One region of the Massilibacterium senegalense genome, then DNA from elsewhere that is predicted to be linked to it. Evidence: riboswitches for the same ligand, from Rfam matches in the RefSeq annotation. Region 1 holds a riboswitch; each other region holds the start of a gene.
What was found. A riboswitch is a leader RNA that binds a small molecule or an ion and turns the genes downstream of it on or off. The one in region 1 is predicted to bind cobalamin.

Region 1 (5,333 bases):
TAGAAATTAAGACAATAATAAAAAAGAATAATCCTACTCCCATTGATTACGCCTCCTTCAATGTTTTCGTTCGTACATAAATAGTATTTCCTTCAATATGATCAATTATTACCCATTCTCCTACTGGAATCGTTTCTCCTCCTACGACTCTTGCATCGTAAACAACGCCATCTTTTTTTACTTCCCCGTCCCGATGTGGTGCAATTTCTTTTATTACTTCTACTTCCATGCCAACCCAAGCATCTATATTTGTTTTTTCCACTTTCTTTTGTAACACTTTTTTCGTAAACGGTTTTGTTACCAAAACTAGTATAAATGATACAACAATAAAGACGATCCACTGTACACTAATGGAATATCCTAAATATTCTACAATAAAAGCGACAATCGCTCCTATACTAAACCAAATAGAAATTAACGAGACAGTCATCAATTCAACGAGCAAAGAAAGAATAAAGATTCCTATCCACAGATACATATAAAACCTCCTCTCTTTATAATGAGTTATTCCCTGTTTTCCACAATAAGAACACCTTTATTAATAAATACGAAATAGAAGAAGAAATAGTTTCAACCAATTATTTACGTACCTTTTACCACCTTGTATTTGAAACCACGATATGTTTTTTTTCCTTAAGAAAATTGTGCTGTTGTTTATGAACTTATTATTATGGTATGCTTTTCTTACATCAATTTTTTTTGATATAAGGAAGGAGCAAGAAAAATTATGTACCAACCTTCTCTCTCTCTTACTGCTTGTCACCCTATTTTTAAAGCATTAGGTGACGAAAAACGGTTAGCTATTATTGATATCTTATCTCAAAAAGATAAGGTTTGTGTTTGTGAATTTATTCATTTATTTTCTTTATCACAATCTAAACTATCGTATCATCTGAAAATTTTATTAGATGCAAATTTAATTACAAAATCTCAACAAGGTACGTGGAATTATTATTCGCTTAATAAAGATGTATTAACGAGCGTCTTATCATCTAACCTGTTGAAAATGTAACTTTTCATTGACTTTATCAATCAATTTTTAATCCCTCATTAACGTGAAGCAAGATCCCCATTCAAAATAGGAAGGCGACACCTACAAACAGTTGTTGGGGAAACAGTGTATATAACTATGTGTAAGGGAAGATTTCTTTAAATTAGGGGGAAACAATGGATACTTTTTTAACCTTCAGTAAAACATTTTTAACACTTTTCATCGAACTGATTGGATTATTTATTTTTATTAGTTTTCTCGTAAGTTTTTTACAAAGAAAAGTAACGCCAGAAAAAATAGAACAAGTACTTCATCGTCCAAAACGGTGGCTAAGTTATGTATACGGAGCTTTATTTGGAGCATTAACGCCCTTTTGTTCTTGCTCTACCATTCCAATTTTAGCAGGACTTTTATCATCAAGGGCACCCTTTGGTCCATCTATTGCATATTTAATTGCTTCGCCGCTCCTTAATCCGGTTATCCTTATTTTGTTTATTAGTTTGATTGGAGTAAAATTTACAATCGTTTATTTTATTATGATGTTTTTCTTCGCCATTCTGACAGGATTCACTTGGGAAAAGCTAGGTTTTGAAAAAGAGGTAAAAAAAGTTCGAGTTCATCGTGGAGAAAAAGAAGAAAATACCGATCTTCCGAAATGGAAACTCGCTTTAGCTGATGCTTGGGGATTTTTTTATCCACTTTTACCATATATCTTACTAGGAGTCTTTATCGGGGCTGCTATTCATAACTTTATTCCGGAGAGTTTCATCATAAAATATGCTAGCGGGGAACATTGGTGGACAATTCCAATCGCTGCACTTATCGGGATTCCAATGTACATTCGTGTGGAAGCAATTATTCCTATTAGTAGTGCGCTTTTAACAAAAGGAATGGGAATTGGCTCTATTTTAGCTTTAATTGTTGGTGGTGCTGGTGCTAGTATTCCAGAAATGATTTTACTAAGTAAATTGTTCAAACGAAAACTTGTCTTCATTTTTATGGTTTCTGTTTTATTGATTGCCATTTTGAGCGGCCTTTTCGTGCAATACATGTTATAAGACTGTTAAAGGAGGTGACAAAATGGGTGAAAAAAAAGGATTAAAAGGTTTTTTCGGACAATTAAAACCAAAAAAAAAGGAATGCTGTTGTAACGTTGTCATCGAAGAAGTGAATGAAGAATCGAATAAATCCGAAGAAAAGAATAAAACTAAGTAAGTACAAAACCTATAGTTTTGAGAAACTATAGGTTTTATTTTGTCTTGACATCTGTATACTTTTCGTAAATATTTAAAAGAGTATGATTATGAAAATAAGGAGATGACTCATGTGACGAAAAAAATGGGGTCACAGCAACCGTTATCAACTAGGAAATTACTATCTATCGCCGGACTCGCTTGGTTGTTTGACGCAATGGATGTTGGGTTGTTATCATTTATTAACGCCGCATTAAAAGAAGATTGGAATTTAACACCAGAACAAATCGGATGGATTGGAAGTATTAATTCCATCGGGATGGCAGTCGGGGCATTTGCTTTCGGAGCAATGGCCGATAAAATCGGTCGTAAACATGTCTTTATCATTACATTATTACTCTTTTCATTAGCAAGTGGTTTTTCCGCTCTGAGTACAACGTTAGCAATCTTTTTAGTATTTCGCTTTTTAATTGGTGCTGGATTAGGTGGGGAGTTACCCGTTGCTTCTACTTATGTTAGTGAAAGTGTTCATCCAAAAAAACGTGGACAAGTTGTCGTACTTTTAGAAAGTTTCTGGGCATTAGGATGGATTGTGGCAGCGATTATTGCCTACTTTATTATTCCAACTTACGGCTGGCGGGTTGCTTTACTATTAACAGCGATTCCTGCTCTTTATGCTGTTGTCCTTCGATTAAAATTACCAGATACGATGCCAAAGCAACCAAAAACAGAAAAAATAAGCGTGTGGCAAAATGTAAAAAGTGTTTGGACAAAACCATATATCCAACGAACAACGATGTTATGGCTATTATGGTTTAGTGTTGTATTTTCCTACTATGGCATGTTTTTATGGCTTCCTTCTGTCATGGTGTTAAAAGGATTTGCGATGATTAAAAGTTTCCAATATGTCCTCATTATGACGCTTGCTCAACTACCAGGTTACTTTACTGCTGCTTGGTTTATTGAAAAATTCGGTCGTAAGTTTGTACTTGTAACATATTTGATTGGAACCGCAGTTAGTGCGTACTTTTTCGGAAATGCCGACACCTTAACGATGTTGATGACTTCTGGTATTTTGCTCTCCTTCTTTAACTTAGGTGCATGGGGTGCGATGTATGCTTACACACCTGAACAATATCCCGCACACATTCGCGGAACAGGTGCAGGAATGGCTGCTTCGTTCGGACGAATTGGCGGTATTTTCGGACCGCTCATGGTCGGTTATTTAGTAGCAGCAAACATGTCGATTGGATCGATTTTTAGTATTTTTGCTATTTCCATTTTTATCGGTGTTCTTGCTGTTTTATTCCTCGGAAAAGAAACAAAATATACAGGTTAACTAAAAAAGGCTATCTGCGGAAAGATAGCCTTTTGTTTTACCCAATCAATTCTTTGCGTACATTTTGAAATGCTTCATTTAACATACGAAGTCGCACTCGTTTAACCGCTTCATCCTCTACTTGTTCGATCAATAAACAAACAAGTTCATCTAATGAATACTGCAATGAAGCGCTTTTCGCATCAACAAAGCTATTCATCAAAATTTCGCGCAATTTACATTCAACTGTCATCACATCAACGCGTGTAGAATTGCGGCGAAAATCTTTGTGCATATGCATCGCCATACACCTCCTATACTCCGTAGGATTTTGGGTGTGTCGAGTTTGGCAGGTCTCCTGACTTGTGATCACTTCATTCATACTCCTTCCCATCACATAGTATGACAGTGGTTTTTTGTATGAATGATTACACTTACAGTGGCGGGACCGCGTCGGATTTGCACCGAACTTCCCTTTTAAAATTGTACGGTATGTACAATTACCAATCTCCACTTATCCAATTATGTTTAGTATATCACACAACATGTACTTCCTTGTGTATTTTTCTTTTTAAATTTTATACAAACTTTACAAATACTTAACCTTATACTTATATTTATTCCCTACAATGGATAAGGAAGTAATTGTTTAAAAGGCGGAAATATGGGAGGGATTGTGTATGAAAAAGAGCACACCATTTTTATTAAAAACGTTGCTCTCCATTGTTCTATTTTTTAGTCTTGCACCAGCATTGGTTGGCACAAATAACGCGAATGCCGAAGGTCCAACAGATCCGGTTCCTGAAATTTTCCCAGCAAATCCGAATGGAATGAATGTGTTGTTTGACAATTCACACGGTCAAACTGCTGGAGCTGCCGACTGGGTAATAGACGGGGCCTTTTCTGATTTTGCCAATGCCATTTCACAAGAAGGGTATTATGTAAAAGAACTGCGAAAAACAGTACCTTTTACATACGATGATTTAAAGGCATATGATGTATTTGTCATTCCTGAAGCAAATATTCCATTTAAAAAAACAGAACAAGATGCGATGCTTCAATTTGTTGAGAATGGCGGAAGTATCTTTTTTGTTTCCGATCATTACAATGCAGACCGGAATAAAAATCGCTGGGATTCTTCTGAAATAATGAATGGCTATCGAAGGGGAGCATTTGAAGATCCATCTAAAGGAATGAATACAGATGAGAAAATGTCGTTTGCAATGCAAGAATTAGAAAGCAAAGATTGGCTTTCCGAAAACTTTGGAATTAAGTTCCGTTACAATGCAATTGGAAATGTGAACGCTACACTGATTGCTCCCTCACAAGATACGTTTGGCATTACAGAAGGAGTTCAATCCGTCGCTATGCATGCAGGTTCTACATTAGCAATAACAGATTCATCTAAAGCAAAAGGAATTGTTTATGTACCAACTGGACTAACAAATGCAGATAAATGGAATTACTCAGTCGATCAAGGTGTATATTTCGGCGGGGGTATAGAAGAAGGACCGTATGCAGCCATTTCAAAATATGGAAAAGGAAAAGCAGCATTCATAGGTGATTCCTCACCCGTTGAAGATGCAACCCCAAAGTATGTACGAGAAGATACTGGTACTACCAAGAAAACATATGACGGCTTTAAAGAACAAGATGATGAAAAATTATTAGTGAACATAATCAATTGGCTAGCAAAAAAAGAAAACTATACCACTTTTGCAGAGACAGGTATTCCGCTCGATAATCCATCACCTCAACTAAAAATAGAAATACCAGCAAACTCTACAGAACCTCAAAAAGAACCATGGGCAGAACCTGAACCCGGTTATAA
Region 2 (5,333 bases), 590 kb from region 1:
TAATAGACAAGCAAATACAAAAGTTGTTCGATACATAATAGTAATACTATCCAAAATATGGGCTGGCTTTTTTTCTACCTTTTTTTCTCCCATGATGGATCGAAAACTAGAAACCCCTTTATATGTATTTTTCCCACCTAATTCAATCCCTAATAATAACGCAGTTGCTGCTTCTAAATAACCACTATTAGGCGATGGGTGACACGTAGCAAATGACCTCCACTTTTTCACTAACGTACGTTTCCTAAAAAAGCGAGATGGGTAAACAAATAAAGATATAAAACCAGTAATTCGCGCGGGAATTAAATTCCATACATCATCTATTTTTGCTGCAGCAAAACCAAAAAGTTCGTATTTTTCATTTCGATATCCTAACATCGAATCGCACGTATTGACGAAACGATATAAAACGGCTAGTGGAGCTCCACCAATCCATGCATAAAATAATGGAGCAGTGACCCCGTCACTCGTATTTTCTGATACGGTTTCAATCGTACCCCGAACAATTTCTGGTGTGGATAATTGGTCGGTGTCTCGTCCTACAATCCAACTTAGTTTGTGACGTGCTTCTTTTATATCATTCTGTTGTAATGGTTCATACACTCGTAAAGCAGCTTCTTTTAAATTACGCGGCGAAATAGAAGTTGCAATCAACATAGCTTCTAATAAAATACCAATTGTGACATCGACGGTGTAAGCAAGCAAAACAATACTAACAGTTGCAATGACAACGATTAGTTGCATACTCATGGCCGCAACAAATCCATTCCTTTTTCGATGTTTCCCTTTATTTAATTTTCGGTCAAAAAAGGTGATTAATTTCCCAAACCAACGAACAGGATGCGGAAAATGTTCCGGGTCGCCAATCAACCAATCTATACAAAGCGCCAACCAAATAGCAATTATATGGTAGAAGAGCCATGATTCCATCTGACTAAATTCCTTTCTATTGCTATTTTTGTTGCTTCATATACTACTTTTCCTATCGATCGTCCTAATAAAGTAATGGTTCCTGCATAAGGAAGGTCGATACTAGTTTGCGTAGCAGCAATAAGGACGCTATCGGTTGATGTACCCGTTGCAATCGTGTTCGTTTCTGGATCTAACACATGTAAATCAAACAACGCTTTTGTTTTTGCTTCTGTTGCAGTCATCATCGCTTGCACAAAAGCAGCATCTGATAATGAACCTTCGATAAAAAGCCATATATTAATAGTACCCGGGCGTGGATGAACATCTTTTCTGTCATAACTTTTAGAAACATCTACCGCATTGCTAATCCCTGCAGTCACAACACAATAAAGGTTAAAATCATCTTCTTGATGAAACAAAAAAACAGCATCTTCTAAATAAGCAGCGGTCATCATGGCCACTGCATCGCTTTGTTTAATGTGTAATGCTTGTAAATACTTTATATATTCTCCAATCGGATCTAGTTCGTGATAGTTTTTATGAACATGACGATTAACAAATGCTGTTCGCCAACTAAAGCCATCTCCAATCATCGCACTCGATAACGTTCGAAGCGGTTTTTTTGAATGAATATAAATATATTCTGTTGTTTTCGTTACTGAAAAATTTTCACGAAAAGAAGGCACAGCATATTTTTTATTTTCCGGTACAAACATAATCGTTGGCTTTGGGCATAATGGATGTTCATTCCGTTTTAACGTTACTTTGTACACTTCTTTTAATGCTTGTTCAGTCAGGACATAATTTACGTCATCTAATGATACCATTTTTCCATTATCCATCAACAATAATCGATCACAAAATAAACTAGCCATGTTTAAATCATGAAAAATGGCAATGACCGTTAATCCCTTTTCTTCTACCCATTTTCGTAATAATGTAAAAAGTTCCATTTGATAAAAAATATCTAAATGATTCGTCGGTTCATCTAACAACAACACTTCAGGTTCTTGCGCTAATGCCCTTGCTAACAGTACCCGTTGTCGTTCTCCACCACTTAAAGTTTGAAAAAAGCGATGCTTAAACGTGTCTACACCCGTCCATTCCATAGCTTGTTGCACCATTTGTTCATCCTCTTTTGTATAAGGATGAAACCATCCTTTTTTATACGGATAACGCCCGAGTTTTACCGTTTCTTCCACTGTATATTGAAAAGAAATATCCGACTGCTGAGGTAATACTGCCACTTTTTGCGCTAATTGTCTCGCTAGAAACATTGTAATCGATTTCTCTTCGAGAAAAATATCACCTTTATTTAGCGGAATAGTTCCACTGATTCCCTTTAACAACGTTGTTTTCCCACTACCATTTGGACCTAAAATTCCAAACATTTCTCCTTTTTGAACAGAAAAAGAAACATCTTGAACGGCAGGAAAACCATCATATGAAATAGTAACATGTTCGATTTCAATCATAGTGCTCCCTACTTTCTTTTTCGTTGTTGATAAAAAATAATGGCAAATACAGGTGCACCAATAAGTGCCGTAATCACACCAATTGGTAACTCTTGCGGGGCAATAATCGTTCTAGAAACTAAATCTGCTAATACTAAAAAGCTAGCACCATTTAAAAATGATAAAGGTAATAGTCGGCGGTGATTCGGTCCAACCAGCATACGCGTCATATGTGGAATTACTAAACCAACAAAACCAATCGTACCTGATACTGCAACACTAGAGCCGGTTAACAAAGAAGCACCAATTAAAAGCATATATTTTCGCTTTTTCACCTCTACTCCTAGCTGCTTTGCTGTTTCTTCTCCAAAAGATAATACATTTAATTCATCACTATTAAAAAAGATGAGCAATGTTCCGATTATAAGAAATGGGATAGCAAGCCATATATACTCATAGCCTCGCATTGCAACACTTCCTAATAACCAATTAATAATTTGTCGTAATTCTTCTCCTGTTAGAGCAATCATTAACGATAATAAAGACCCTAGAAAAGAGCTAACAATAATCCCGGTTAAAATAACCGTTTCAACAGAAAAATTTCGGTCAATTAATTGCGAAAAACCGATAACAAGGAGAAGTGTCAGAAATCCCCCGATAATGCCTGCAACAGGAAGTGTGAATTTTCCTAACATAAGGATTTCTATTTGGAAAAATAATACTACTACAGCTCCAACACTTGCCCCAGAAGAAATACCGAGTGTATAAGGATCTGCTAAGGGATTTTTTAATAATCCTTGAAACGCTGCCCCTGCTAAAGCCAGGCTAGCCCCGACAATCATCGCTAACATAACACGAGGTAAACGCACATTAAAAATAATATTAGCATACATCATATACTCATCTGGCATGGCCGCTTTAGAAAAAAGTTGATAGTAAACTATTTGTAAAAGAGAAGAAAGGGGAATCGATACAGTTCCAATCGATACCCCTAATAATAAAGCGGCTATAAAAATAAAAACGGAAAGAACACTCATCCATTTCCAATTATTTTGCGAAAATTTCTGGATAAACCGCATTAGCAAATTCTTCTACTCCTTCAACTAAACGAGGACCAGGACGAGACGTTAAGTCAGAATCCACCTCAACCACTTGCTTTTCTTTGACTGCTGTAATGTCTGACCATGCTTCTCGATTCTCGATTTTATACTCTACTTTTTCTACCATATCTCCATGATATAACGTAATAATCGTATCAGGATTCCATTCAATCACTTTTTCTTCTGAAATTTGTGGCCATCCTTCTAATTCCTTCGCTACATTTTCTGCATGAATAGTCGTTAAAAATTCATCGATAAACGTATTTTTTCCAGCTGTGTAAATAGATGGACTAGGAGAAACTTCTACATATACTTTTTTCGGACTTTCCACTTGTTTGGTTTTCTCCTCAATCGCTTTTAGTTTTGTTGTCATCGATTTTACAAGGTCTTTTGCCTCTTTTTGTTTACCAGTAGCCTTCCCAATCAATTCTATAGAATCATATACTTTGTCAAAAGAACTTGCTTCGTTCACTACCAAGACTGTGATTCCTGATTCTCTCATTTGATTTAACCCATCTTCTGCAGTACTCATTGCACTAGCATGCGCTAAAACTAAATCAGGTTTTAATGCGATGACTTTTTCTACATTGACATCTAGACCACCGATTTTTTCAATGTTTTTTACTTCTTTTGGATATGTATCATAATCGGTCACACCGACCATTTTATCTCCTAAACCTAAAGCAAACGCAATTTCCGTATTACTTGGAATTAAGGAAACAATTTTTTCTGGTTCCTTCTCAATCTTTACTTCTTTTCCTGTTGCATCTTTAATGGTTACTGGATATGCTTCGCTTTCTGTTTTTGTTTCTTTCTTTTTATCAGCTGTATTATCTGCACTACAGCCAATCAACAAACCGAAAGAAAGGACAAAAACAAGCATAAATTGCCAGAATCTTTTCATTTTGCTCCCCCTTTTTATCATATAGACATAAAATAAAAAACATCCCTCCACATGGAAGGGATGAAGATTAAACAACGTTATACATAAGAAGACTTTCTTCATCGCACGATTCCTTTTCCACGAGGCTGTGCTATTACAAAAATAAGGCAGGTTCCTGACTTTTATCCGCATGTTGGATAATTACAGTGGCGGGACCGTGTTGGATTTTCACCAACTTCCCTTTTATCTCTCATGAGCACCTTATCTGATTATATAATTACTTATCATTATACCTTGAAATTATGTTTATGCAATGCACTTTTTCATTTCTTGTTTCTTATTACTATATCATTATTTCCGTTTACTATTTGGGAATCGTAAAAGTAAAGGTTGTTCCTTCATCTTTCTTACTATTTACTTCAAGCATGCCACCGTGGGCTTGAATAATATTTTTAGCGATTGCAAGACCAAGTCCTGTACCAGATTGTCCCCTCGTTCTTGCTTTATCCGCTTTGTAAAAACGTTCAAATACAAAAGGCAAATCTTCCTTATCAATTCCGACTCCTGTATCTTTTACTTGAAATTCGTATTTTCTATCTAATTCTATCAGACTTAACGTAACCATCCCGCCATTTGGAGTATGCCTAATCGCATTATCAATCAAATTGGTTAACACTTGCTCAATACGATCTGGATCGAACATCGTATCTTCTTCTTTTATTTCTGTAAGAAGTCGTAAATGAATCTGTTGTTCTTTCGCTACTCCTTGAAATTTACGAATAATTCGCTCTACAAATAACGGAAGACTAACTCGTTCTCGATTTAATTGAATTTTACCTGACTCCACTTTCGCAAGGTCTAACAAGTCATTTACAAGCCTTCCCATTCGTAACGATTCATCGTGGATAATACTTGCCATTTCTTTTTTATCTTCTTCCGTTTCCGCAATATCATCTACGATTGCTTCGCTATATCCTTGTAACA
Region 3 (5,333 bases), 860 kb from region 1:
GAAGTTATTTTTTCATTAGAAAAATGTATCGAACGAAATAAACTGCCAAAAAATGTAACTGAAATGATTAATTTGAAATACCAGCATGAAAAGGTATGCTGTACGTACTTAAAGAAAGCAAAAGAAATTCATTTTCAAAAAGAACATATTTACCGTACTTCTCTCGATTTTCAAAAGGCTGATTCTTTAGCTGATTCATTAATTAAAGAGGTATTTTTAGAAAAAGTAGAAGCGACAAATCAAGAAGTGAAGCAGCGTTTTTTTGGTACTTTTACTGCAAAGGGGCCGATTAATTTTCTTGATTCTATTACGAAAACAGTGAAGCAACGCTATATCATTCATGGACGATCTGGTAGTGGAAAATCAACGTTAATGAAAAAAATCGTGCAAGCAGCTCGTGATAGAAAAGAAAGTGTAACGATATATCCGTGTTCTTTCGATCCGAAAAGCTTAGATATGGTTGTTTTAGAAGACCGGTTGATCGCTTTTATCGACGGAACTTCCCCTCATCCGTTATCAAAAAGCAGAGAAGGTGATGTTATTGTCGATACGTTTGAATGTTGTATGGATGCTTCGGTGGAAAAAGAATATCAAGCAGATATAGACAATGTCACAAATGAATATAAAAAAATGATAGCTCTAGCTAGACATCAATTAGAGTTAGCTGTAGAATTGCAAAGAAAAATAGATGAGTCATATGAACAAGCACTTATTGAATATCGTTATGAAAATGTTAAAAACATGTTAAATTTATCTTTTATTAACGGGTAGGATAACCCCATTTCAAAATGTTAAGGTAAGACCGAAAAATAGTTAAATGGGGAATCAAACTTCCTGTATCCAACTACGATGGGCTAACGACTTCAGTAGCTGGATGGTTCTATGAAAAAATCACTCATCCCACCATCTATCCTATGCTTGTCGTCCATGAACGAGCGCCCTCTGCTTTTTTGAGTGCATCTAATCATCAATGAGGGAAGTGCGAAAACTCTTATTGATGGAAGATGTTTTTATTGCAAATTGAGTATATACCCTTCATTCATTAAAATAATGTTAATTTTATGTAAATCCACTCAATTTTTTGACGAAATACGGTAATATAATGGTAGAAAATCTTGAATGGAGGGTAAAAATGGCCCATAAAAGTCATAAATATGTCGAATTACGTGCTTATATGCAAATGACTTATGTTGCAAAATATCGTTTGATGAAATTAGCAGATCAAACAATTTTTTATAACCCTATACCATTTTCTACATTTAAAGAAATTTTAAAAGAAAATAAAGTAGTTCGGGAAGAAAATATTCGCTATGTTTCTAAAATGTATCATGAACACCATGGAATAGAAATGAAGTATGGACATAGGGAACTAGAAAAGAAATCATTTTCGATTATCGAACGCGCTTTTGAAATAGGGCTACTGAATAAAAAGGACCTTCTTATCTCAGAGGAAGAATGGTTAGCCTATCAAGACTCTTTCGTTTGTAAATAAACAGCCATTTGTACCAATGGTTGTTTTTTTATGAAAAAAGGTGAAAGAATGATGTTATTTCTCGAAAAAAAAATACTATGCTAGGTGTCGTATATCAAAAATGGAACTAGACAATTAAAATTATAGTTTGATATAATGAACGTTAAGTTCATATCGTTTGTTAATAAGGTGTAACAATTTAATTGTTACATAATAGGGAAGACCGGTGAAAAACCGGCGCGGTCCCGCCACTGTAATTGGTAGCAACCTACACATAGTCACTGTTTCAACAAATGGGAAGACGTAGGGATGTGATGATCAAAAGCCAGGAGACCTGCCTTATTAGTAGACACACCATCGAAACCTACGAGGATAGGGAGGTGTTTTGTTCCGACATTTATCTTGGATTAGTGTGGTTACATGTCCTGAAATTAGTAAAAATAGGAATGGAAACATCTTTCTGTATGGAAAGATGTTTTTTTTATTGGGCGTACAAATGAACGAATTATTATAGAAAAGGAAGAGGAAAATGAAACGATACGGGTTACTATTATTAAAAACCTTACCATTACTTGCGTTGTTTTTTACTGTACCAAAAGCAACATATGCGATGCATATCATGGAAGGATTTTTACCAGTTAAATGGGCCATTTTTTGGTGGGCACTATTTATTCCATTTTTAGTAATTGGCTTACGATCTATTCAAAGAACAATCAAAGAAGATCCCCAATACAAAATGATGCTTGGATTATCAGGGGCATTTGCTTTTATTTTATCTGCATTAAAATTACCATCTGTAACAGGAAGTTGTTCTCATCCAACGGGTGTAGGACTTGGAACAATTCTTTTCGGACCATTTGTCATGAGTGTGATTGGTTTTATTGTGTTAACATTTCAATCGTTATTATTAGCTCACGGTGGCTTAACGACATTAGGTGCAAATGCTTTTTCTATGGCAGTAGTTGGACCATTAGTTACATACGGATTATTTAAATTAGGACAAAAAATGGATTGGTCGTTAGGAATCAACGTGTTTTTAGCTGCAGCACTAGGAAACTTGGCAACATACGTTATGACAAGCTTTCAATTAGCTCTAGCATTCCCAGCAGATGTGGGAGGATTTACAGCTTCTTTAGTGAAATTTATGGGGATTTTTGCTGTTACACAAATTCCGTTAGCGCTAAGTGAAGGTTTATTAACGGTATTCGTTGTGAATCTTCTGAAAAATTATCATGCCAATGAGTTAAAGCAACTGAACGTCGTGGTTGGAGGTGGACAGAAGCAATGAAAAAAAATACATGGTTACTTTTAGGAGTCGTTGCACTCATTTTAATCCCTTTAATTATCAATAGTGGCGCAGAATTTGGTGGTGCAGACGGAGAAGCAAAAGAAGCAATTACCGAAGTACAACCTAACTATGAACCATGGTTCTCTAGTATTTGGGAACCGCCAAGCGGCGAAATTGAAAGTTTACTATTCGCGTTACAAGCAGCGATTGGCGCAGGATTTATTGCTTACTTTTTTGGATATGCAAAAGGAAAGAAAACAGCAAATAAAAATAATGAGGCATAAAGAAAATGATGATGTTTGACAAATATGCTTATATTAATGGATTAAGAAAACAGCATCCTGGAGAAAAAGTGCTGTTTTCTCTATCCTCTCTTTTTTTTCTTATTTCTGCAAGAGATGCGTATGCTTCTATTTTTATTTTTTGTATGATGTCTATTGCAATTATCGTCGTCGCCCGGATTCCGTTTTTCTTTTACGTAAAAAGTTTGTTTTTACCTATTTTCTTTTTACTAATGAGTATCGTTGCAATTATCATTGAATTTTCTAAAGGAATACCAGTTGATGCATTACTATCTCTCCGTATACAGAATTATTCGTTATTTATTACAGAGCAGTCTTTACAACGGGGAACAAATCTTTTTTTAGTATCTTTTGCTTCTGTAAGCTGTTTGTACTTTTTAATTTTATCGACGACTATTTTTGATTTACTTCAGTTATTAAAAAAAATCCATGTTCCAACTATTTTATTAGAGCTATTTATGTATGTGTACCGTTTTATTTTTATTGTTCTTGACCAAAGTGTTGCAATTTTTACCGCACAACAATCAAGGTTAGGATATGCGACGTATCGCAAAAGTTTTCGGTCGCTAGCATTATTAATTGCATCATTGTTTTCAAAGTCTATGATTCAATCACAACAATTTGCATATGCACTTCAAGCAAAAAATGATGATGGGATGCTTAGGCAGATAGAAAAAAAATATCGTTATTCCAAACGATTTTGGTTGTTTTTTATATTTTATGTTCTGGCCCTTTTATGGGTCACGTATAGTTAGGGGTCGTTTGATTGTGAATGAGAGCATTTTACGCTTAGAAGATGTGTCTTTTCAATATCCAGATGGGACAGTTGCGTTAAAAAACATTTCATTGTCATTTCCAAAACATAAAAAAATAGCTATTCTTGGCAATAACGGTTGTGGGAAATCGACATTAATGCTTCATTTGAATGGGATATTTAAACCAACGAAAGGGACTGTTTATTTTGATAAAACACCATTTTCCTATCGAAAAAAAGACATAGAGTACATCCGAAAGCAGGTGGGGATTGTGTTTCAAAATCCTGATATGCAACTTTTTTCTACAGATGTATATCAAGATATCGCTTTTGGAGCATTGAATATTTGGAAAAATGCAAAGCAAGCAAAACCTTTTATCGAAAAAGCCATTCAACAGATGAAAGTAGAACCATTTCTTGAAAAACCGGTTCATTTTTTAAGCTATGGACAAAAAAAGCGAGTAGCGTTAGCTGGCGTATTAGCGATGGATCCAGAAGTGGTCGTGTTAGATGAACCGACAGCTGGACTAGATCCGTTTTACATTCGATTGATGATTGAATCATTAGAATCTATTTATAATGCGGGAAAAACGATTATTTTATCTACACATGACATTGACTTTGCCTATGAATGGGCAGATATTTTTATTGTGATGTCGGAAGGAACATTGCTAGATATGGGGAAACATTCCTATATTTTTTCAAATCATCGCTTAATTGAAAAGGCACATCTTCAACAACCTTGGATTACACTTGTGTATGAAGAACTAGTAAAAAATAAAGCTGCACCAGCGCAAGTGTATCCAACAAAAAAAGAGGAAATTTTACAAATGTTACGAAGAGTAGGTGAGGTATAATGCCTGGAAAAGTATATTTAGTAGGAGCAGGACCAGGACATCCTGAATTAATTACGGTAAGGGGCGTAGAATGTTTAAAAGAGGCAGATGTTGTTTTATATGATCGACTTGTTCATCCGCAAATCTTACATTATACACAACCAAACTGTGAACTAATTTTTGCAGGGAAGTTCCCTAAAATGCATGTACTACGCCAAGAAAAGATTAATGAATTATTAATCGAAAAAGCAATGGAAAATAAGACAGTTGTTCGTTTAAAAGGTGGGGATCCGGCTGTTTTTGGACGAGTTGGAGAAGAAGCAAGAGATTTAAAAGAGCGCAACATCGAATTTGAAATTGTGCCTGGTATTACCTCTGGTATTGCAGCTTCCACGTTTGCAGGAATTCCTGTTACCCATCGGGAATACGGTGAAACGTTTGCCATTGTTACGGGGCATGATAAATCAAAAGAAGGAAAGCCACTTATTCCTTGGCAAGCATTAGCCGAAGGAATGGACACCATTGCTTTTTACATGGGGATTAAAAATTTACAACATAACTGTCAGCAATTAATTCAAAATGGAAAGCCAAAAGAAACAAAAGTGGCGGTTATTCAGTGGGGAACAATGGGATCACAACAAACGGTAACCGGTACATTAGAAACGATTGTGCAATGTGTAGA
Region 4 (5,333 bases), 930 kb from region 1:
GAAGTAAAAGAATTAATTCGCCAGTGTTTCGTTCAATTTCGCTGCCAGCTTGGTACAAGAAAAATTGATGGAACAAGAAGCGATTTTTATTGATGGCACAAAGATTGAAGCGAATACGAATAAATTTACATTTGTTTGGAAGAAAGCAATTGAAAAATATCACAACAGTTTAATCGAAAAGTCGAACCAGCTATACGATGAACTTCTTGAGAAAGAAATCATACCAGAAATCGAACGAGAAAATAAAAAACAATTATCAATAGAAGAACTCTCTCAAATGGTTCAAAAAGTGGATAAAGTTGTTTCTGAGTATAATCAAAAAATTGAAACATCGTCAGATGTGACAGAACGAAAAGCGCTAAGAAGGGAACGAAAGTTTCCAAAACAAGCTTACAAACAATTAGTGGGCTATACCGTACGTAAACAGAAATATGAACGAGACTTTGAAATTTTCGGCGTGCGTAATAGCTATTCCAAGACCGATCATGATGCAACGTTTATGCGAATGAAAGATGATTATATGAAAAATGGTCAATGAAAGCCTGGTTATAATATCAAAGTCGCAACTGAAGGTCAGTACGCACTTGCCTATAGTATTTTTTCGGATCCAACGGATACACGCACACTCATTCCATTTTTAGATGAAATCGAACAACATTATTTCGAATTATCAAAGCATATCGTCGCAGATGAAGGATACGGTAGTGAACAAAATGATGATGATATCCTTTCAAATCGTAAACGGGAACCTTTAATCACTTATAACATGTATGTAAAATAAAAGAAGAAAATTAATGGTGAATGAAAAATGGGAACAACAAAAAGAATATGTGAGAGCGCAGCTTTCAGAAAAAAAACAGGGGCTATTTATCGTCAACGTAAGATTGACATAGAACCAGTTTTTGGATTCTTGAAGGCTAATTTGCGTTTTACTCGATTTTCTGTCCGAGGAAAATCGAAGGTTGAAAATGAAATGGGCCTTGCATTAATGGCCGTGAATATGCGGAAATTCACGTCCATTAACTAAAAGATATAAAGATTCATATAAAAAATAGCTAAAAGTGAAATGGAGTGAGCTCAATTTCACTTTTTGCATTTTTTGAAGCTCGTTATGTCCCAGCCTCATTTTTAGAAAATGCCTAATATTTTTTTTCGTTTAATTTTAGAACTACGTAATACTGAAACTTCTTGCCCGTTCACCATTTTTTCAGCATTTTCATACAATTCCATCGTTTTTTGTTTCCCACAATGTTTATCTACATGTGCGATTGCTTGTTGAATATTAAATGGTCTAGTTGTCAAATTATGCGCGTCAGAAGCTAAAAAATGAGCTAAATTATGCTGCAACAAGTCAATGGAGAACTTTTGGATTTTGCGACCAAAACCTCCCGTCACACTTGTTGTAGTGACTTGAGAAAGTGCACCAATTTGAATAAACTCAAACAAAATGTCAGGATTCTCAATAATTTTTTTATTTCGTTCTGGATGAGCAATAATCGGCGTAATACCTTTAATCATTAATTCGTATAAAATACTTTCTGCATAATCTGGTACATCATGATGTGGAAATTCTATTAATGCATACTTTAGTCCATTCACATATGTCAACAAATCGCCTGTTTCTTTTTCTAATTCAGCCATTAAATCAGCAAAAATACGAATTTCTTGTCCAGGTACAACTTGAATCGATAAGCCTTGTTCCTCTATCCATTCATTTACTTCTTTCACAAATGGTATGATTTCTTGACGACGATTTGAGAAATGGCGATCGTAATGCGGAGTTGCAACAATTGTATGAACTCCTTCCTCGATTGCTTGTTTTAACATCGCTAGTGTTTCTTCTTTCGTCTGTGCCCCATCGTCAATCCCATATAAAATATGACAATGGATATCTATCATTGATAATTCCTACTTTCTATTATTTTTTACTTCCGTAATAGTAATAATATTCGCCTGATTTCATTTCTTTACGGTTTAAAATGACACCTAAAAATTTACCAGATGAATTTTTTAATACTTCTTTTGCTTTCATCGCACCCTCTATTTCAGTAGACCCACTTGCTACTACAAGTGCTGTAGCATCACAAATGTTAGCTAAAATTTGCGCATCTGCAACAGCTAACAACGGAGGGGTATCGAAAAAAATCATATCAAACTCTTCTTTTAAATGTTCTACGAATTTTTCCATCGTCACAGAACTTAATAATTCTGCTGGATTTGGTGGAATTGGTCCACTAGGTAAAACGTATAAATTAGGAATCTCTGTTTCCCGAATTGCATCCTCTTTTGTTAGTTGTTTGGTTAACACTTGCACAATTCCACTAGAGTTACTAACTTTGAACGTATAGTGCACTGTTGGTTTACGTAAGTCTGTATCAATTAACAAAACTTTTTTTCCTTGTTGTGCAAATACAATCGCTAGATTTGCAATCGTTGTTGATTTTCCTTCTGATGGATTCACAGATGTAATCATTATTGTTTGAATCGCTTCGTCCACTGATGAGTAATCAATACTTGTTCGAATAGCTCGATATTGTTCCGAAATCGGTGATTTCGGTTCGACTTGTGTAATTAATTGTCTAGATTTTTTTATGTATGTTGATTTTTCTTTTCGTTTCATTCACTATTCATCCTTTTAATTATCCATTTTTGCAATAACCCCTAAAACGGGCGCTTCTAAATTTTTCATAATATCATCTTCAGTTTTAATTGTATTATCTAAATACTCTAATAAAAATGCTAATCCTATTGCTAACATTAATCCAACTACTAAGCCAATTGCCATATTTAATAACGGTTTAGGCTTCACTGGTGAAGGATCTTCTCCGGCTTTGGCTTTTGATAAAATATTTACATTATTCACATTCATAATGTTTGAAATTTCATTTTTAAATGTTTCCGCTACCGTGTTTGCAATTAATGCTGCTCTTTCGGGATCAGTATCATTAACTACTACATTTACTACTTGTGAATTTTGTTCGCTTGTTACTTCTAATTGTGCTCCTAATTCATCCGATGTCATATTTAATCCTAGTTCCTTATTCACCTTATCTAAAATCGTAGGACTTTTTATAATAACACTATATGTATTAATTAATTCTACATTTGTTCTTACTTGGTTCACATCTAATGTCGGTTGATTTGAATCTTGCGATTGATTAATTAAAATTTGTGTGGAAGCTTGATATACAGGTGTGATAAAAAAGTATGTAACTACACCCGTTACTAATACTGCAAATAACGTAATAAAAACAATTAATTGAAATCGTTCTTTTAACGTTTCAAAAATTTCTTTCAAACTAATAGTTTCTTCCATTACCTTCTCTCCTATACGTTTCTTTCTATTTTTCAATATATAAAGTAAATAAACCTTTCATTTTCAAAAAATAATAAAAGGTAATAAACATTTTGCACTAGTATATTCATAACATATTTTTTACATTAAGAAAAGATATTTCTAAATCATCCATTAGAAATCCGCATTTTATTTTTTTCAGACTTGCAATATGAAAAAAAGTTCTATAAAATGAAATCAAATGAAGTATCACTATATATAGTCATTACCCATAAATATTATACCTATATTTAGTATTGGCACTCATTTAGTGAGTTTAAAAGGGAATTCAGTGAAAAGCTGGAGCTGTCCCCGCAACTGTATAGCTGACAGTTTGAACAATCCACTGTTTTAAAACGGGAAGGGTTCAAATTTGGATGAAGCTAAGCCAGGAGACCTACCAATCTAAACAGTTTTATCCTTCGGGAGTTAAGCGATAAAACGGCAAAGATTCTATACTGTTTTTTTGTCGTTTTATGCTCAATTCCAAATGGAATTGAGCTTTTTTCATTATACCATAGAAAGGTTGAAAAAAATGACACATTTTTTCACAGATCATAATTTGAATGAATTTTTACATTTTGCATTCCATGACTTTCCGTCTTTAAACAAAGAAAAATTTATAGAAGAAGTAAATATACAAATAACTCCTTCCTTAACAGAAAAAGAAATATTACAACTAATGATTCGCACAGCTGTTGAAAAAACAACGATGGAAGAAACCGAATGGGAATGGGTTAGTTCCCGAATCTTGCTACAAGCACTTTATGCCCAATATTCTACTTCCTCCCCTTATGACAACTTTTTTAATCATGTATCCTCGTTAGTTCAAAAGGGATTGTATGGAGATTACTTATTAGAAGCATATACAGAGGTTGCAATCGACGAACTTGGTTCTTACATAAATCCAGAACGGGATCTGCTGTTCCGCTACAGTGGACTTTCTTTATTCACAAAACGTTATCTCGTTCGTGATTTTGAAGGAAAACTAAGGGAATTGCCTCAACATCGTTTCATGACGATTGCCATGCATTTAGCTTCTAAAGAAAAGGACAACGTGTACTGGGCAAAACAATTTTATGATGTGTTATCAAAACTGGAAATTACCGTCGCAACTCCAACACTTGCTCATGCTGGTCGTCCTTTTCATCAACTTTCTAGCTGTTTTATTGACACAGCTGAAGATAGTTTGTGGAACATTTATCATACCGACCAGTCTTTTGCTCAAGTTTCCAAGTATGGTGGAGGCATGGGAATTTATGTAGGAAAATTACGTGCTCGTGGCTCTAGTATTCGTGGATTTAAGGGAGTAAGCGCTGGGATTATTCCTTGGATTCGTAACTATAACAATACAGCCGTTGCCGTCGATCAATTAGGAATGCGCAAAGGTGCTGTTGCAATCTATTGCGATATTTGGCATTATGATATTTTAGAATTTTTACAATTAAAGACAAATAATGGCGATGATCGTTTAAAAGCTCACGATATTTTTCCTGGTGTATGTATTCCAGACATCTTTATGGAAAAAGTGATCCAACGAGAAAATTGGTATTTATTTGACCCATATGAAGTAGAACAAGAAATGGGCTTTCGTTTAGAAGATTGTTACGATGATGACGAAGAAAAAACATTTACAAATCGTTATTTAGCCTGTGTGGAAAATGAACGATTACGAAAAAAAGAAATCCCTGCTATCGACATTATGAAAATGATTATGAAAAGTGCCTTTGAAACAGGTACACCTTTCATCTTTTATCGTGACACCGTTAACCGATTAAATCCAAATAAACATGAAGGCATGATTTATTGTTCTAACCTATGTACAGAAATTATGCAAAATATGCGTGCAACAGAATTTATTTCGGAAACATTAGAAGATGGTGTCATTGTGACAAAAACAAAACCAGGTGATTTTGTTGTTTGTAACTTATCCTCTATTAACCTTGGGAAAGTAGAAACAGAAGAAGATTTAAAACGAATTTTAGAAGTAGAAATACGA

Region 2: linked by a shared signal. The riboswitch ahead of BN1372_RS08015 (ABC transporter substrate-binding protein) and the one ahead of BN1372_RS10880 (hypothetical protein) in region 1 are both predicted to bind cobalamin.
Region 3: linked by a shared signal. The riboswitch ahead of BN1372_RS06660 (energy-coupling factor ABC transporter permease) and the one ahead of BN1372_RS10880 (hypothetical protein) in region 1 are both predicted to bind cobalamin.
Region 4: linked by a shared signal. The riboswitch ahead of BN1372_RS06355 (ribonucleoside-diphosphate reductase subunit alpha) and the one ahead of BN1372_RS10880 (hypothetical protein) in region 1 are both predicted to bind cobalamin.

The regions. Positions count from the first base shown of each region.
Region 1 is NZ_LN831786.1:1,511,929-1,517,261, forward strand. Features, by position in the region: gene BN1372_RS10855 (SPFH domain-containing protein) at 1-43, opposite strand, end outside; gene BN1372_RS10860 (NfeD family protein) at 47-478, opposite strand; gene BN1372_RS10865 (ArsR/SmtB family transcription factor) at 728-1,012, shown strand; gene BN1372_RS10870 (permease) at 1,168-2,049, shown strand; gene BN1372_RS15700 (hypothetical protein) at 2,072-2,206, shown strand; gene BN1372_RS10875 (MFS transporter) at 2,330-3,523, shown strand; gene BN1372_RS10880 (hypothetical protein) at 3,561-3,803, opposite strand; cobalamin riboswitch at 3,834-4,025, opposite strand; gene BN1372_RS10885 (hypothetical protein) at 4,183-5,333, shown strand, end outside.
Region 2 is NZ_LN831786.1:926,036-931,368, forward strand. Features, by position in the region: gene cbiB (adenosylcobinamide-phosphate synthase CbiB) at 1-930, opposite strand, end outside; gene BN1372_RS08005 (adenosylcobinamide amidohydrolase) at 903-2,387, opposite strand; gene BN1372_RS08010 (FecCD family ABC transporter permease) at 2,396-3,445, opposite strand; gene BN1372_RS08015 (ABC transporter substrate-binding protein) at 3,414-4,370, opposite strand; cobalamin riboswitch at 4,499-4,628, opposite strand; gene BN1372_RS08020 (ATP-binding protein) at 4,714-5,333, opposite strand, start outside.
Region 3 is NZ_LN831786.1:652,773-658,105, forward strand. Features, by position in the region: gene BN1372_RS06650 (ATP-binding cassette domain-containing protein) at 1-771, shown strand, start outside; gene BN1372_RS06655 (hypothetical protein) at 1,133-1,492, shown strand; cobalamin riboswitch at 1,642-1,827, shown strand; gene BN1372_RS06660 (energy-coupling factor ABC transporter permease) at 2,001-2,759, shown strand; gene BN1372_RS06665 (energy-coupling factor ABC transporter substrate-binding protein) at 2,756-3,043, shown strand; gene cbiQ (cobalt ECF transporter T component CbiQ) at 3,049-3,816, shown strand; gene BN1372_RS06675 (energy-coupling factor ABC transporter ATP-binding protein) at 3,830-4,672, shown strand; gene cobA (uroporphyrinogen-III C-methyltransferase) at 4,672-5,333, shown strand, end outside.
Region 4 is NZ_LN831786.1:584,728-590,060, reverse strand. Features, by position in the region: gene BN1372_RS15840 (transposase) at 1-93, shown strand, start outside; gene BN1372_RS15835 (hypothetical protein) at 68-538, shown strand; partial or broken gene BN1372_RS15830 (transposase) at 554-1,027, shown strand; gene BN1372_RS06370 (tyrosine-protein phosphatase) at 1,129-1,899, opposite strand; gene BN1372_RS06365 (CpsD/CapB family tyrosine-protein kinase) at 1,919-2,620, opposite strand; gene BN1372_RS06360 (YveK family protein) at 2,636-3,316, opposite strand; cobalamin riboswitch at 3,576-3,753, shown strand; gene BN1372_RS06355 (ribonucleoside-diphosphate reductase subunit alpha) at 3,870-5,333, shown strand, end outside.